3 regions of the Clostridium thermarum genome follow, and region 1 is predicted to be linked to each of the others. Evidence: a T-box and tRNA genes for the amino acid it is inferred to sense, from the RefSeq annotation. Region 1 holds a T-box; the other regions hold tRNA genes.
The links. A T-box is a leader RNA that pairs with one kind of tRNA and senses whether it is charged. The one in region 1 lies ahead of FHY60_RS07155 (valine--tRNA ligase), so its partner is inferred to be a tRNA-Val.
Positions count from the first base shown of each region.

Region 2: it has a tRNA-Val gene. The T-box ahead of FHY60_RS07155 (valine--tRNA ligase) is inferred to sense a tRNA for this amino acid. The anticodon was not compared.
Region 3: it has a tRNA-Val gene. The T-box ahead of FHY60_RS07155 (valine--tRNA ligase) is inferred to sense a tRNA for this amino acid. The anticodon was not compared.

Region 1 is NZ_CP040924.1:1,590,831-1,596,912, forward strand. It holds gene FHY60_RS07150 (2-hydroxyacyl-CoA dehydratase) at 1-2,656, shown strand, start outside; T-box leader at 2,721-2,937, shown strand; gene FHY60_RS07155 (valine--tRNA ligase) at 3,051-5,696, shown strand; gene FHY60_RS07160 (YncE family protein) at 5,954-6,082, shown strand, end outside.
Region 2 is NZ_CP040924.1:3,143,586-3,149,667, reverse strand. It holds gene mreB (rod shape-determining protein) at 1-1,012, shown strand, start outside; gene yyaC (spore protease YyaC) at 1,155-1,697, opposite strand; gene FHY60_RS14360 (hypothetical protein) at 1,807-2,421, shown strand; tRNA gene FHY60_RS14355 (tRNA-Thr) at 2,574-2,649, shown strand; tRNA gene FHY60_RS14350 (tRNA-Tyr) at 2,654-2,738, shown strand; tRNA gene FHY60_RS14345 (tRNA-Val) at 2,751-2,826, shown strand; tRNA gene FHY60_RS14340 (tRNA-Thr) at 2,838-2,913, shown strand; tRNA gene FHY60_RS14335 (tRNA-Tyr) at 2,918-3,002, shown strand; SAM riboswitch class I at 3,213-3,314, shown strand; gene metK (methionine adenosyltransferase) at 3,425-4,600, shown strand; gene recD2 (SF1B family DNA helicase RecD2) at 4,760-6,082, shown strand, end outside.
Region 3 is NZ_CP040924.1:3,630,675-3,636,756, reverse strand. It holds gene FHY60_RS16780 (PIN domain-containing protein) at 1-209, shown strand, start outside; gene FHY60_RS16775 (CoA-binding protein) at 273-647, shown strand; tRNA gene FHY60_RS16770 (tRNA-Glu) at 739-813, shown strand; tRNA gene FHY60_RS16765 (tRNA-Val) at 821-896, shown strand; tRNA gene FHY60_RS16760 (tRNA-Asp) at 903-979, shown strand; tRNA gene FHY60_RS16755 (tRNA-Glu) at 1,041-1,115, shown strand; tRNA gene FHY60_RS16750 (tRNA-Val) at 1,122-1,197, shown strand; tRNA gene FHY60_RS16745 (tRNA-Asp) at 1,206-1,282, shown strand; tRNA gene FHY60_RS16740 (tRNA-Thr) at 1,286-1,361, shown strand; gene FHY60_RS16735 (hypothetical protein) at 1,557-3,209, shown strand; gene FHY60_RS16730 (ATP-binding protein) at 3,244-4,224, opposite strand; gene FHY60_RS16725 (DnaD domain protein) at 4,224-5,195, opposite strand; gene FHY60_RS16720 (M23 family metallopeptidase) at 5,366-6,082, shown strand, end outside.

The DNA of each region.
Region 1 (6,082 bases):
TGCGGTACTTAGAAGTTTCGAGCTTGTGGCCGGCAGAAATGCTGTACGTCCTGACATTGCAGGCCTTATGGGGGCTTTTGGGGCAGCGTTGATTGCCATGGAAAGATGGTCTGAAGGACATACAAGCAGCATCCTTGGGGAAGATATGTTGGAGGACTTCAAGTACGAAAGCTCTATGAAACGCTGCGGCCTTTGCGGAAACAATTGTCTGTTAACTATCAATATTTTCAATGATGGGGGACAATTCATATCCGGAAACCGATGTGAAAGAGGTCTGGGCATTGTAGAGAAAAAAGAGGAAATACCTAACCTCTATGATTATAAGTATAAGAGGCTTTTTAAATATAAACCGCTGAAAAAGGAAGAAGCGAAAAGAGGTACAGTTGGTATACCTAGGGTTCTAAATATCTATGAAAATTATCCCTTCTGGTTTACACTGTTTACCAGCTTGGGCTTTAGAGTAGAGCTTTCACAAAGGTCATCCAAGGAAGTGTATGAGTTGGGAATTGAGACAATACCTTCAGAATCTGTATGCTATCCAGCCAAAATAGTTCATGGACACATAATGAGTTTATTTAACAGAGGTATTGATTTTATATTTTATCCTTCAATCCCCTTTGAGAGGAAGGAGGATAAAAATGCGGACAACCATTATAACTGTCCTATAGTTACATCTTATCCTGAAGTCATTAAGAATAACATGGATATTTTAAAGGAAAGAAAAATTCTATTTATGAATCCTTTCTTTTCATTAAATAATAAGGAAAAACTAAAAGTGAGGATTTTTGACGAATTAAGGAGTTTTAACCTTACCCGGAAAGAAGTTGATCTTGCTGTAGAAGCGGCCTGGAGTGAAAGAGATAACTTTGAGCGAGATATAAGGGCTAAGGGAGAAGAAACTTTGGAATACTTAAAGAAGACGGGTAAGAAGGGCATAGTGCTTAGTGGACGCCCATATCACATTGATCCTGAAATAAACCATGGCATACCCAATATTATTACAGGTTTTGGTATGGCCGTGTTAACAGAGGATTCCGTGGGTCACTTGGCTACTGTTGAAAGACCTTTGAGGGTAGTAGATCAATGGGTTTACCATTCCAGACTATATAGGGCTGCAACCTTTGTGGCTTCCCAGGATAATCTGGAATTAATTCAGTTAAATTCTTTTGGCTGCGGCTTAGATGCGGTAACCACAGACCAGGTTCAGGAAATATTGCAGGAAAAGGGGAAAATTTACACTGTATTAAAGATTGACGAGGGCAACAACCTGGCAGCTGCCAGAATAAGAATCAGATCCTTAAAGGCTGCTATGGAGGAGAGAGAAAGAAACTCTTACATCAGGAAGCCTCAGCTGACAAAGTACAGAAGAGTACCCTTCACAAAGGAGATGAAGAAAAATCACACCATCCTGGCACCTGAGATGTCTCCTATCCACTTTCAGTTTTTAGAGGTGGCTTTCAGAGAGTCAGGCTATAATGTGGTTGTATTACCGTCCATTGATAAAAATGCGGTGGAGGAAGGGTTAAAATATGTAAACAATGATGCCTGCTATCCTTCTATAATAGTGGTAGGCCAGATTATTGAAGCCTTAAAATCTGGTAAGTATGATCTAAAGAATACCTCAGTGATGATTACACAAACCGGCGGAGGCTGCAGAGCCACTAACTATATCGGATTCTTGAGAAAGGCCTTGGCGGATGCTGGCTATACAGATATTCCTGTAATATCTTTAAATTTTGTAGGACTAGAAAAAAACCCAGGATTTAAAATAGCACCGGGACTTATAAACAAGGCCTTGATTGCTTTAACCTATGGAGATTTACTCATGAGGGTTTTATATAGGGTAAGGCCCTATGAAAAAATTAAAGGTTCTGCCAATGCTTTGTATGAGAGCTGGGTAGAAATATGTAAAGCCTCGGTAAGAAGTGGAGACCATAAAACCTTCAAAAACAATATTTACAGTATTGTCAGAGATTTTGACAGCTTGGAACTGTGTTACGTGAAGAAACCTAAGGTTGGACTGGTAGGTGAAATACTGGTTAAGTTCCACCCAACTGCCAATAACAGTGTAGTTGAGATAATTGAAAATGAAGGAGCAGAGGCTGTGATGCCGGACCTTATAGATTTTCTACTTTATTGCTCCTATGATGCAAACTTTAAGTATAACTACTTGGAGGGGACTAAAAAAGCACAATTGGCAAGAAGTGTGGTGGTCAAAGGCATAGAATTTTATAGAAAACATATGAAAGAAGCCCTAAGCAAAAGTAAGCGCTTTGAACCTCCAAGATCTATAGAGGAGTTAGCGGAAGGAGCGTATAAGATACTGTCACTGGGAAATCAGACCGGGGAGGGCTGGTTCTTGACGGCGGAAATGGTTGAACTTATTGAAAGCGGTGTAGAAAATATTATCTGCATGCAGCCATTTGCCTGTCTGCCTAACCATGTAACTGGTAAGGGAATGATTAAGGCCTTAAAGGAAAGATACCCGCTGGCCAATATAACTGCAGTAGATTACGATCCCGGAGCCAGTGAAGTAAATCAGCTAAACCGAATAAAATTAATGCTGGCAGCCGCCTTTAAGAATTTGGAGCTTAAAGGGGCAGAGGAACTACAGAAGAATATTGCTGTTGACGAGGTTGCGGGAAGCAAAGCTTAATTAATTTGTTCTTGACAGATAAGGAATAAAGTTTATAATTATAGTGAATAAAATTACATAGGATAAATAAGCATTGATAAAGAGGAGTAAAAGTAGTTGCTGTATTTAGAGAGAAGGGTTCGTAGGCTGCAAGACCCTTTATATAGTACACTTTGAAGGTAGCTTTTGAGCTTCTTTGCTGAAAGTTTAGTGAGTAGGCAAGGACGGTTTTCAACCGTTAGTTTTTGAGAGCCCATTATTTTGTGGGAATAAAGGTGGTACCGCGGGTTTTCGTCCTTTTTGGATGAAAACTCTTTTTTATTAATGGGTTTATTAAAATTTATCTAATAAACAGGGAACTTGTTCCCTTAAGTATCCAGCTGGAAAAATCAATAAATAAACGGGAGGATGTAAAATGGAAGAAAAGCTAACATTATCTACTACCTATAATCCAAAAGAATTTGAAGAGAGAATATACAAAAACTGGGAGGATAACAAATACTTCACTCCAGATGTTGATAAGACCAAAAAGCCCTTTACCATTGTGATGCCGCCGCCAAATATCACCGGTAAGCTCCATCTTGGTCACGCTCTGGACAATACACTGCAGGATATGCTCATAAGATATAAGAGAATGCAGGGTTTTAGCACACTTTGGCTGCCAGGTGAAGACCACGCCAGTATAGCAACAGAAGTAAAGGTTGAAAATGAACTTTTAAAGCAAGGTCTTAAGAAAAAGGAAATGGGTAGAGAAGCCTTTTTGGAAAAGGTTTGGGAGTGGACTCATGAATATAGGGACAGAATAAGACAACAGCTAAAGAAAATGGGCTGTTCTGCAGACTTTACAAGAGAAGCCTTCACCATGGATGAGAACTTAAACAGAGCTGTAAGACATGTTTTTGTAAAGTTATATAATGAAGGATTGATTTATCAAGGAAACAGAATCACAAACTGGTGTCCAAAATGTCAGACAGCCCTATCTGATGCAGAGATAGAATACAATGAGCAGGAAGGAAACTTCTGGCACATTAAATATCCGGTAATAGGCAGTGACGAATTTCTTGAAATAGCTACTACACGACCGGAAACTATGCTTGGAGATACCGCTGTTGCAGTAAATCCTTCAGATGAGAGATATAGCCACCTTATAGGTAAGAAACTCTTACTGCCATTAGTTAACAGAGAAATACCAGTAATAGCAGATGACTATGTTGATAAGGAATTTGGTACTGGTGCTGTAAAGATAACACCTGCTCATGACCCAAATGACTACGAAGTTGGTAAGAGACACAATTTAACAGAAATAAATGTAATGAATGAAAACGGAACAATAAATGAACTTGGCGGAAAGTATGCCGGCATGGATAGATATGAAGCCAGAAAGGCTATCATTGAAGACTTGAAGAATGAAGGCTATCTTGTAAAGATTAAACCACACGTTCACAATGTAGGAACTCATGATAGATGTAACTCAGTAGTTGAACCAATGATTTCAAAACAGTGGTATGTTAAGATGGAATCCTTAGCTAAGCCGGCCATCGAAGCTGTTAGAAATAAGTCTACTCAATTTGTACCTGAGAGATTTGAAAAGATCTACTATAACTGGATGGAAAATATACAGGACTGGTGTATATCAAGACAGCTCTGGTGGGGACATAGAATTCCGGTTTGGTACTGCGGGGACTGCGGTGAAATCACTGTAGCAGAAGAAACTCCAAAGACCTGCTGCAAGTGCGGTAGTGATAAGCTCACACAGGATAAAGACGTGTTGGATACTTGGTTCAGTTCAGCCCTATGGCCATTCTCCACACTGGGCTGGCCTGAGAAGACTGAGGATCTGGAATATTTCTATCCAACCAACGTACTTGTAACCGGTTATGATATAATCTTCTTCTGGGTTGCCAGAATGATCTTCTCAGGAATTCATAACATGGGAGAGACACCTTTTGACACCGTACTTATACATGGAATAATAAGAGACTCAGAAGGAAGAAAGATGTCGAAATCCCTAGGAAATGGAGTAGATCCTCTAGATGTTATCGACACCTATGGTGCAGATGCACTAAGATTTAGCTTGGTAACAGGTAGTGCACCGGGAAATGATATAAGATATTATCCTGAAAAAGTTGAAGCTGCAAGAAACTTTGCCAACAAGATATGGAATGCTTCAAGATTTGTTATGATGAATCTGGATAAGACTTTGATGGAACAGGAAAAGGATTCAAAGGATTATACCATTGCTGATAGATGGATACTATCCAGATTGAATACAGTGGTTAAGGAAGTTACCGAAAATATAGAAAAATATGAGCTAGGTATAGCCCTACAAAAGGTATATGACTTCTTATGGTCTGAGTTCTGTGACTGGTATATAGAACTTTCAAAGCCTGTATTATATGGAGATAATCAAAAGGCAAAAGGGGTAACCTATAATGTATTGCATACTGTGCTAACAGCAGGATTACAGCTGCTTCACCCTGTAATGCCATTCATAACAGAAGAGATATATACTCACTTGGATTGTGAATATAAATCAATCACTATTTCTAAATGGCCACAATACAAGGCTGCAGCTTACGATGAGGAAGCAGAAACTCAAATGGGCTACATAATTGATGCCATCAAGGGCATAAGAAATGCCAGGGCAGAAATGAACGTTCCAAACTCCAAGAAGTCAAAGCTCCTTGCTTATGTAAAGGAAGAGTCAGCATCAGCCTTTGAAGAAGGAAAAATATATTTTGAAAAATTAGCTTCTGTAAGCGAGCTGTCCATCATTAACAGCAAGGAAAATATTCCTCAAAATGCTGTATCTGTAGTTACTGAGGGAGCAGAACTATTTATGCCGCTGTTTGACTTAATCGACAGGGAAAAGGAAATGGAGAGATTAAATAAAGAAAAAGAAAAACTCTTGGGAGAAATAAACAGAGTTGAGAAAAAACTTTCCAACCCAAGCTTTGTCAACAAGGCACCTCAGAACGTAGTTGAGGAAGAGAAACAGAAGGGCGAGAAGTATAAGGAAATGCTTCAGGCAGTACTGGAAAGAATCGAAAAACTCGGTTAGATACAATTAAGAATGAAAAATTAAAAATGAAGGTAGAAATTCAGCTGAGCTGAATTTCTACTATTTTTTATATATAGATTTTTCGTAGTGAACCGGAGAAAAATCCTCCATAATCTTAATTCTTAATTCAAAAAGCCTTTTAGAAATTTAGAAGGGGAATTTAAATTTTATAAGTCTGATATATGACATATTAGTCCGTTACATCATAGTATACTGTGTGAGATTAATTATTGCAATGGCGCAATTGGGGTGATAATATGGACTTTTTACTTATCTGTAATAGGGGTTCCGACAATTTATCCAAAATAAATCTCAAGAGCTTTAAAGAAGAAGCTAGGATTTCACTGTGCAAGTCTTGTACAAAGGCTGGACCACATGGTATATGC
Region 2 (6,082 bases), 1.6 Mb from region 1:
GTTTTTTGGTATGGGCGCGGATATGGGGATAGATTTGGGCACCGCGACAGTTCTTGTGTATGTTAAAGGTAAGGGTGTTATTCTGGAAGAGCCATCAGTAGTAGCAATCGACAAAACAACCAATAAGGTTTTAGCTGTAGGACAAGATGCAAGACAGATGATCGGAAGAACACCTGGAAATATTGTTGCCATAAGACCATTAAGAGATGGTGTAATTTCAGATTATGATATTACAGAGAAAATGCTTAAATATTTTATCAAAAAAGCCTGTGGAAAGAGAAGAATTTCTGCTCCCCGAGTTATGGTGTGCGTTCCTTGTGAAGCAACAGAAGTTGAAAAGAGAGCAGTAAAAGATGCTGCTATTAATGCAGGAGCAAAAAAGGTTTTTTTGATGGAAGAACCCCTGGCAGCTGCAATTGGTGCAGGCCTAGATATAACTAAAGCAAGTGGAAACATGATTATAGATATTGGTGGAGGTACTACTGATATAGCAGTTATCTCACTTGACGGAATGGTTGTAAGATCTTCTATTAAGGTGGCAGGAGACAAGTTTGATGAGGCCATAATAAGATACATAAGAAAAAAGCACAAGTTAATGATAGGTGAGAGGACGGCAGAAGATATTAAAATTAATATTGGTACAGCCTATAAGAGAGATAAAGACACTTCAATGGAGATACGAGGAAGGGATTTGATTACAGGTTTACCAACTAACCTTACTGTTACTTCCGAAGAGATAAGAGAGGCTTTAAATGAGACTGTTACAGCAATTGTAGAATGCGCTCATTCAGTATTGGAAAAAACTCCACCGGAACTAGCTGCTGATATAATGGAAAAGGGAATTGTAATGACTGGGGGAGGAGCCTTATTGCACGGATTAGACAAAAGGATATCCGAAGCTACAAAGGTTCCGGTATTTATTGCAGAGAATTCTGTAGAATGCGTAGCAATAGGAACCGGTAAATCCCTTGATTATTTAGATGAATTGGATTCTAGTATTATTAGTATGTGATTAAATGGTGATATATTTTGATACCGTTTTTTTAGATTTGCGAATGTAATAAACCACATTCGCAAATCTTTTTTGTTGATATCTTTACATACTTGTGATAATCGAAGATCTTAATAATCTCATGATCAGTTATATATGAGTATTAAAAAATTCTCTTTTGCCTATTGAGAGATAGATATACAGCATGTAAAATTCCGTCAGCTATTACTCTGGACATTTCCATTATTAAGTTAAGCCGGATAGTTCTATTGGTAAAAAGTTCATTATTATCAGAAGAATCAACAATACCAATGATTGAACTTTCGCCAACATCTGGAAGTGATTTTCCTACACCTTTTCCTGGATGTATAGGATAATCTCTGCCCTGAATTTCACCAATACAATCGCCATCGCCTAAACAGGCATCTACGCCTATAATATTTGCTTTGGGGTGAAGATTTTTAATTTCAGCTAGTCTTTTGTCAAGATTCAAAGCGTGGATGGGTTCCGATATTGTACCATACACAGGCAGCGGCAGACATTTCTCCTTTAGAAATGTCCCAACCAATGGACCAAGACAATCACCGATACACCTATCGGTTCCAATACAAACAATTAAAGTATTTTCATCGATATAGTCTTTTATAAAGTAGGCTAACTCGTAATAAGCAAGTATATCTTTATAATGCACTTTGATTTTATTCAAGCACTCAACACCCCCTCGATAATATATATGAAAAAAACATTTAGAATATTAAGGTTAATTAGAATAAAAAATGGAAAAAATGAAAAAATGTTAGATAGGGGTGAGCAATATGAAGTATAAACTGCTATCATTTTTAGTTGTACTTACAACTACGGTGTCAGTTGCTGTAATGTTATTAAGCAGCAAGCTGCAGACAGATGTTGAGCCATATGAAGAAGTGAAATTAGTTCAAAAGAAAAACCAGGAAAAGCAAGCAGATGAACAGCAGGCTTTGAAAGCTCAAAGCAGGGATAGTTCAAAAGTTAATGATAAAAATACAGAGGAAGAAGATTCAAAAACTGAGCAGGAAGAAGAGGGAAGTATTCCTCAAGAGCACAGCTTTGTAGTTATAGATAACAGAAAGAATAAAGGGCAAAGCCAGACAAAGCAGGAGGAAGAGGAATATCCTGATAGTGCAGCTGTGTTTAAGGTAGAATCCTACACAATAGAAGATAGGCTTACTCTAGCTGAAAAGGCCAGATTGCTTACCGTAGCCTCAAAGATATCACCAGTGGACTATGCCAGAATAAGTAACTATTTATACGATGAGAATGCATCAAGAGGAATAATCAATACCTTTAGTCTTCTGAAGACTAGATTGAGCAGCAAGGACTATGAGAAAGTTAAGGATATAGCGGAAAAGTACATGTATGTAGATACCATAGAAGCATATATAGATAAATAAAGTAAAATGTGGCTTAAAATTAAGAAAATGGGCGTTAAATTAAGAAAAAGCAACTTAATCTTGATGTATGGTCTATATTTAGGTTTGAATTAATAAGGAGTTCTATGTATACTATTCCTTGTCGACAGCGATAAGTTGTTGAGAAGAAATATGCTGGCATAGCTCAATAGGCAGAGCAGCTGACTTGTAATCAGCAGGTTGTTGGTTCGATTCCGATTGCCAGCTCCATATTGGAGGAGTTCCCGAGCGGCCAAAGGGGGCAGACTGTAAATCTGTTGTCACTGACTTCAGTGGTTCGAATCCACTCTCCTCCACCAAATTTAAATCGTGGGCGCATAGCTCAGCTGGGAGAGCATCTGCCTTACAAGCAGAGGGTCACAGGTTCGATCCCTGTTGTGCCCACCACAATTTAATATGCTGGCATAGCTCAATAGGCAGAGCAGCTGACTTGTAATCAGCAGGTTGTTGGTTCGATTCCGATTGCCAGCTCCATTTTGGAGGAATTCCCGAGTGGCCAAAGGGGGCAGACTGTAAATCTGTTGTCACTGACTTCGATGGTTCGAATCCATCTTCCTCCACCACAAAAAGGATACCGTAAAGTATCCTTTTTTCATTGCGTAGAAAATTTGTGAGAACACACGTGAGGTAGCCTTTTATGAAAACCCTAAATTAAAAATACGAATTAGAATAATTGACATTAATTATTTATTATTAATTGCTGATGCCTGTTGACATGTGATTTTACTGATGCTACAATAAACTTTGCTTACTAATCATAGAATATGGATATACTCTTATCAAGAGAGGTGGAGGGAAAGGGCCCAATGAAACCCGGCAACCGGTGAAGTTTTTCACAAAGGTGCCAATTCCGGCAGTTTACTGCAAGATAAGAGAAGGTGGCACGTACCTCTTCTTATCGGAGAGGTTTTTTATTTTATATACATGAAAGGAGTGTAAGGTATAAACTGAATATTGTACTTATATTCAGGCTAGCCGAATTACAATGAAGAGATTATTTACATCTGAATCTGTTACTGAAGGACATCCAGATAAAATTTGTGACCAAATATCTGATGCTATACTAGATACTATTCTTGAACGGGACCCTAATGCCAGAGTTGCTTGTGAGACAGCAGTAACTACCGGTATGGTACTTGTTATGGGGGAAATATCTACTAATTGTTATGTAGACATTCCTAAGGTTGTTAGAAAGACCGTAGAGGAAATAGGCTATGTAAGAGCAAAATATGGCTTTGATTGTGATACTTGTGCGGTTTTAACTTCTATAGATGAGCAATCTCCGGATATCGCAATGGGTGTTAATGAGGCTTTGGAAGCCAAGAAAGGTGAAATGGATAAGGTTGAAGCTGTTGGAGCCGGTGACCAAGGTATGATGTTCGGTTTTGCAACAAATGAAACACCGGAATATATGCCCCTTCCTATAGCTACAGCCCATAAGCTTGCAAGAAGATTAGCTGAGGTAAGAAAAAATGGAACCTTAGCTTATTTAAGACCGGATGGAAAAACTCAAGTAACTATTGAATATGATGATAATAAGCCAGTAAGAATAGATACTATAGTAGTTTCTGCTCAACATGGACCGGAGGTTGATCAGTCTCAAATAGAAAAAGACATAATTGAGCATGTTATAAAACCAGTTGTGCCAGCAGAGTTATTGGATGAAAAAACAAGATACTTTATAAATCCTACAGGTAGATTTGTAGTTGGAGGTCCACAGGGAGACTCAGGCTTAACCGGAAGAAAGATAATAGTTGATACGTACGGCGGCTACGGAAGACATGGTGGTGGAGCTTTCTCAGGAAAGGATCCAACGAAAGTTGACCGTTCTGCTGCTTATGCTGCAAGATGGGTTGCTAAGAACCTTGTGGCCGCAGGTGTAGCTGATAAGTTAGAGATTGAAATAGCTTATGCAATAGGTGTTGCAAGACCGGTTTCAATTGAGGTTGACACTTTTGGAACAGGAAAACTTGGCGACGACAAGATAGTGGGAATTATAAATAAGGTATTTGATTTAAGACCTGGTGCCATAATCAGAGATCTTGAATTAAGAAGACCAATTTATAAGCAAACTGCCGCCTACGGACACTTTGGAAGATTAGATCTGGACCTGCCATGGGAAAGACTAGATAAGGTGGAAGAAATTAAAAAGTATTTATAAAAATATGTAAAAATGCAGTGACAATGTTTTCACTGCATTTTTTTCCTTTTTGTGTCAATAATTAAAGATATTGAGTTTGATTTGTTAATAGGTTATGCTTATTATATATTGATGTTCAGCATAAAAAAATGTATAGAAACTTGGTTTAGGAGAGATTATATGTCGGAAATACAGGGGACAGTTGATGAAATAGTATTTCAGAATAATGATAACGGATATGTAGTGGCCAAGGTGAAAAATGGTAATAAAAAGATAACCATTGTGGGCACTATACCATATATTACAGAAGGACAGGAATTAAAGCTTACCGGTCAATGGGTAATACATCCTCAGTTTGGTCAGCAGCTGATGGTGGAGAGCTGTGAAGAAATTATGCCGGCTACACTGCTTGGAATCGAGCGCTATTTGGCATCAGGGGTAATAACCGGTATAGGACCGGTAACTGCAAAGAAAATAGTAGATAAATTTGGTGATAAGACCTTCGATATATTGGAGAATGATATCTCCAGATTGGCAGAGATAGACGGAATCGGCGAAAAGAAGATTGGACTCATATATGAATCTTACTTTAAGCAAAGAGAAGTTAAAGGCATAATGGTCTTTCTTCAAGGTTATGGGGTGACACCCAACCAATGTATGAAGATATATAAAAGGTTTGGTGCAGACTCTATCTCAGTGGTTAAAGAAAACCCATATATACTGACAGAAGAAGTCTCCGGTATAGGTTTTAAGACAGCGGATAAAATAGCTCGGAGTCTTGGAGTAGAGGTAAATTCACCCTATAGAATTCAAAGTGGTATTAAATATTTAATCAATGAGTTCTGCACTCTGGGTAATACTTATATGCCCATGGAGAAGCTTCTGAAAGAAGGCGTAGACATACTTTGCGTATCTAAAGAGGATATTGAGAAGAATGTTATAGAAAGTACCTTGGAAGGTAAGATAAAAATAGAAACTATAGAAGGAGAGGATTGTGTCTTTACGCTTCCTTACTATTACTGTGAACTGGGAGTTACTAAAAAAATATTAACCATGGCTTTTGGTCAATATGAAGTGCTAAATGTAGATATTGATAGGGAAATAAAGGATTTCGAGAAAAAGTATAACATTGGTTTTGCCCCTTCTCAAATCGAAGCCATCAGGGGAATTGTGGACAATGGAGTTGAGATAATTACCGGTGGACCTGGTACCGGTAAAACCACAATAATAAACTGTATTATTGAGATTTTTGAAAAAGCCGGAATGAAGGTATTAATGGGGGCTCCCACCGGAAGAGCTGCCAAAAGAATGACGGAAGCTACGGGCAGGGAAGCAAAGACTATTCACAGACTATTGGAGCTTGGCTATAGCGAAGATGAAAACATGGATTTTTCAAAAGGTGAGAACAGTCCGTTAGAAGGAGATGTGCTCATTATTGATGAAGCTTCTATGGTTGACATTATGTTGATGAACAGTCTGCTAAAGGCAGTTTCTCTTGGGACA
Region 3 (6,082 bases), 1.8 Mb from region 1:
ATAAAAATAAGAATATTTACTATATAGATGATAATAAGCTGTCAGCCAATGATTTCAGCCTCATAGCTACCTGTAAAAAATATGAACAATATGTTCTGGTAACTGATGATAAAAGAATGTATAATAGTGCTAAGACTTTATTAGGACCATCTAGGGTATTAAGCTATAAAGATTTTCTGACGGAAATAGGTAAGAAAATAGAATTGTAGCAGGGATCTCTATTGTATAATATCAAGCAAATATGATGAACAATACGGAGGGATAATAAGAAAATGAATGCATCAGAATTTATGAAATTTAAAAATTGGGCAGTAGCCGGAGATGTTTTAAACAATCAGAAGTATGCCTACAAAATAAAGATGAGTCTTGAGAATGCAGGGTTTAATGTAAGCGGCATGAAGCCGGGGGTTTCAGCAAAAGGTGTTTACCAGAGCCTTAAGGAAGTTCCTCATGCTATCGATGTACTGGATTTATGTATAAATCCCAGGGATGGAATAAAGGTTGTTAAGGAAGCTAAAGAATTAGGCATAGATAAAATACTGATACAGCCAGGGGCTGAAAGTACAGAAATACTAGAGTTTTGCAGGGAAAACGGCATCAATGCAATAGAGGGTTGTGCGCTTGTAGAACTAAGAAAAATTTTTTGATAAAAATGTTGAAAAAAGTTGTTGACACTATTAAAGTTTTCTTGTATTATAGTCTATGTCGGGTCGCGAGGCCCGTACAACAAGTGAAAATGGCTCCTTGGTCAAGCGGTTAAGACACCACCCTTTCACGGTGGTAACAGGGGTTCGATTCCCCTAGGAGTCACCATTAATGTGGGCGCATAGCTCAGCTGGGAGAGCATCTGCCTTACAAGCAGAGGGTCACAGGTTCGATCCCTGTTGTGCCCACCACATTATGGCCCAGTGGCTCAGTTGGTTAGAGTGCCGGCCTGTCACGCCGGAGGTCGAGGGTTCGAGTCCCTTCTGGGTCGCCACATTTGACTCAAAGTAGATGATGGTTTGAAAATCCGGATACTTTGTTCATATATTCTTATTGGCTCCTTGGTCAAGCGGTTAAGACACCACCCTTTCACGGTGGTAACAGGGGTTCGATTCCCCTAGGAGTCACCATTATGTGGGCGCATAGCTCAGCTGGGAGAGCATCTGCCTTACAAGCAGAGGGTCACAGGTTCGATCCCTGTTGTGCCCACCACATAATATGGCCCAGTGGCTCAGTTGGTTAGAGTGCCGGCCTGTCACGCCGGAGGTCGAGGGTTCGAGTCCCTTCTGGGTCGCCATATGCTGGCATAGCTCAATAGGCAGAGCAGCTGACTTGTAATCAGCAGGTTGTTGGTTCGATTCCGATTGCCAGCTCCATTAAAACCTTGGATTTGATTCCAAGGTTTTTTTACATTTTTATTTATATTAAAAGTAAAAAAGCTTGGACTAAAATTTTTTCAGATGCATATAAAATAAGTAGTGAAAAACAAATCAATTATTGTTGAAAAGTGTCTTTGATACTATAATATATGGTAAGGAATTAATTTTACTATGATTTTATGGAGGCTGAGAATGAACTGTAATATTTGTAATAATGAATTCAAATATATAGATGGGCTTAAGTTCTGTCCATATTGCGGCAGTAAGCTTACAATGAAGTTTATAGCCTCTGAAGAGAAAATGGACACACCTGGCGAAGAAGAGGACAAAGTTCAGGCAGAAGAAACCTATGTTGACGGTGTAGAAATAGAAATTGACCAAGATATGGAGGAAACTGGGGATATAGGGCAAGGTTCTGCTGGTCAAAAGGCAAAAATACATGATACTTTGGAGATGCCACCTATAACAGATGAGGTAATAGAGCGGGAAAAGAAGGCTAGAAAGTCATTAAAAAGATCTAAAGTCCTAACTGGAATAAGGAATGCTATCTCTAGCAAATTGTTTGTCATACCCTTTTTTGCCTTAATTGTTTTAGGGGTATCCGGTTTTTTGGCCTATAACTATCTGCTGAATACCAAGGTTGAGGATGCCCAGGTAAAGGCTGACCTGATTGGTAAGACTATAATTCTGCCTAAAGGGACCAATTTCGAAATAGAAAGAGGTTTCCTGAAGGAGATGACTGTAGTTAACAGAGTTTATAATAAGGAACAGGGCGTTGAGTACATTGATATATCTACTGTTTTAAACAACAACTCTTTAGAAGTGAAAGGCTCTCTTCAAGTAGCATATAAAAGGGAAGGAAGAAATCAGTGGAAGCTGATGGATGAGATAACACTAAAGAACGATATAACAGTTAAGGCTGTTGCAGGCATGGAAGAAACAAAACTGCTTCAGGAAATCAAGCAACAAAAGGTAATAGCGGCGGGCGAAGAGGTAGGATTAAGTGAAGGAATAGTTAATAGCTTAAAGATTTTACAAAGGACTCCTGACTTTGAAGCAGGAAAGGAAGAGGTGCTTGCGGAGGTCATTATTGATGGTGGAGTGCTGCAGGCAAAGGGAAATGTAGTTATTAGCCTGAGCTTTGACAATGAAGTATGGACCGTAGATGGGATTAAAAATGAAGCTGATAAGCAATTTGAGGTTGCTATATCAGAGACACTTTCAGAAGATCTTATATTGGAGCAGATTCAAAATAAGGGCCTTGAGGAGTATGTAGCTCACAACTCAGTATTTGGTGGTAAAAGCTTTTTAGTAAAAGACAAGTTTTCCAAGTCTATGACTATACAGAGCAAAGAATTGGATGACAGCAAGAAAAAGTTGACGGTCACTTTGAAGAGGGAAAATACTGCAGGAATGCTGAATTCTACTTTGGCAGCTACCTATGTATTTAATGTTTCCTTAAAGGGACTGACCTATGTTAGTAATTCTAAGTCCACTGTGGAGGATGTTTCGGTGACTGCCCTATCCAGAGATGCAATAGCAGCTTCCCTGTCCGGGGCCGAGGTAGAGGGCAGAAGTGACTTTTTCTGGTGGTCAGATAACCATAAGCTTACGGAAACTGAAGCAAATACCTTTAAGCTCGATGAAATACTGTCAAAAACCAGATATAAGAATATAAACTATGTCTATGGAAGCTTAACCTATGACAATGAGACAGTTTCTGTAGTGGCTCTTTACTATCTCTTATATGATAATTCCAAGGGATATGTATGGAAGCTGGATAGTGTAATTAGCTCAGAATCAAGTAAATACAGGTACTACAGCAAAGAAACCATAAGGCAATGAGTAAATAAAAAAACTGCATTAAGATGCAGTTTTTTTATTTCAGTGAGTGTAAGTTTTTTGTTACTCTTATGTCTTCGCCGTAAAATTTACATAAGTTGAAATTACCCAAAAGCCTGGAGGTAATTCTTTCAGAGTAAATTGATACAAGCTCCTTTAGGGAGTAATTGGTTGATACCAGTATTTTTTTCTGTCTTAATAGGCGCTTATTTAGGATGTTGAACAGTTCTGTCTTTGAAAAGTCATTGATCTGTTCCGTGCCTAAGTCATCTATTATTAATAAGTCACAGTCTAGGAGCTGTTGCTCTAGGGTTTCGTCGTTTTCAAAACGTATTTTTCTAAGGTTTTGAATTAGCTCTTCTGCAGTTTTGTATACAACAAAATAGCCCTTATCCAAAAGCTCCTTTGCGATGCAGTGAGAAAGAAAGGTCTTACCGGTGCCGGAATTACCATAGAATAACAGGTTATCCTTCGTAGAGGAGAAGTTCTTTATAAAACTCAAAACCTTTGAAAGGATTTTTTCTATATTCTTACGGGGGCTTTCCGGTTCATCTCCTATTCTTTTGGCAGAGTAATATTCCATATTAAAGTTATCAAAGTTGTTTTCCCTCAGTATTTCGCTGAGCTCGGAGTCCTTGTAGTGTAATTTAACAAGCTTTTGTCTGTAGCAGGAACACTTGGCGGAACCGATATAACCTGTATCCTTGCACTTATTGCAGCGGTAATGCAGGGAGAGATAATCCTGGCTGTACCCATTAGAAACCAGGAGCTCAGTCTTTTTCATCCTAAGGTCAGTGATTTTTTCTTTTAACTCTTTTATATACTCTTCTCTATTTTCAATGGTTCTTAGTGCGCTCATTGAAAGTTCTACACAGAGTTTTCCGATGAGTCTTTCTAAGTCTAATACTTCTGGAAGTTTTTCTTCGATTTCAGCTCTACGCTTCTGAAGAGCTGCATTTTCTTCATCTCTAATAATTTCATACATCCGAATTATATCGGAATGGTATCCCTTTAGCATTACTTATCCCACCCTAACAGTTTCTTTTCCAAAGAGTCATAGTCATATACCCTTTGCTCAAAGTTGTTAAAGTTATCATTTTGAGACTTATGGGGTACGGCTTTCTTGAAGGTACTCTTTCGATCCTTGGTTTGAATATCTTGTATAGTCTTTAAACCGTCTTTATACCAGCTGGATAAAATTGCATCGATATATTTAAAATCTGCCCGGTTTAAACGTTCAAAACAAATATCGCAGGCCTTCTGGATTACTTCTACAGGGAAGGCATAGCTATTCACCCATTTATCTAGCATATCTTCCTGAGGCTTCATTATTTCCCCATCTTTTATGCCAAGGTAAGATAAGATCTTCTTATATTTTACCCACTTATCTTCATGTTTTTTGATGAAGGCTTGTGCCTGCTCTATAGTCTTTATATTATTATCGTGCCAGGCTAAAGCAACCTTTTCTATGTACCTGTAATCACACTTTCCTTTGGAGGCGCAGTACTCAATCAGCAGTAAGATTATCTCCGGACTAAAGGAAAGATCCCGCTGCCAGCTTATATATGTAGACATTTCCTTAGAGGCCAAGGGTCTTGATACCAGTTTCTCAATTTCATGGAGCATATCTTTTGTGGAGTTATTGGTCAGCTCCTCTAAAAGGTTAACTTCGTTACCAGTCTTTTGGGAATCCTCTGTTAAGTCTACAAATTCTATATTGAAGTTGCCCATTTTGTCGATGGGTGTAAATTTAACTACCCCTTCTTCGTTCCAGTAGTTCCAGGCATTCATGATATCAGATTCCAACAGATGAAGAGTGGAGGCCATCAACGAGGAATTAACACCTAACTCTCCATGGATACAATATTTTAATGCTAATAAATATACCTTAACAAATTCCCCTCGGGCTCTAGGCATATACTTTTCAATGAATACATTGCTGACCGGTGTATAGTCTGATGAAGACTTCTTAAACATAAAGGTACTCATACCTAACCGCCCTTTCATATTAGATTCAGACACAGTCTTTTGTGTCAATTATATTATAGCAGAGGTGATTAAGTACCTCAACCAAGAAAAATTATCATAAAAGGAATAAAAAAAATATTTGTGGGAAAATTAAGAAAGTCTACCTAATTTATTGGAAAGGATGCGTGAAGGTGAATAGTAAAAGAGGTATAAGCAAGCTGGCAAAGGTCATAGTCTGTGCCAGTGTTGTGGGAAGCATAGGATTCTACAATCTACTGGCTCCCAATGCTTATGAAGTATATGTCAACGGACGCGCAGTGGCCTGCGTAAAAGACATGAATGCTGCAGAGACAATGGTAAACAAAGTATATAGTGAATTGGTTAATAGATTTAAAGGTATAAAGATAGATAAGGATACCGTTTATTTAAGTGTTATCGCAAATACTGAGGCAATGAGCAGTGAAGAGGATATAAGAAATAACATTATAAATGCCCTGAACACAAAGGTCAAAGCTGTAGAAATGAGAGTGGACGGAAATCTTGTGGCTATATTGGCCAGCAAAGAGGAAGGGCAAAAGGTGGTGAGTTTATTAAGCACTCACTATTCCAACAAGGCTGCACAGGATAACAAAAAATTTCCCGGTATAAGCAGCAAGATAGAATATAAGGAAATAGAGGTTAATCTCAGTCAGGTAGATGTGGTTGAAGATACGGTAAAGAAATTGATAGAAAATACTGACAAAGGTACATCACCGGCGGTTAAAATAGCCTATGCAAGCAAAGATGGAAAAACTGTCAGCGCCAATAGGCAAAAGACCATATCTATGGCTGTTCCCTCCAGGGGGAGTATAAGTTCCAACTTTGGTCTTCGGTGGGGAAGAATGCATGAGGGTATAGATATAGCAGCC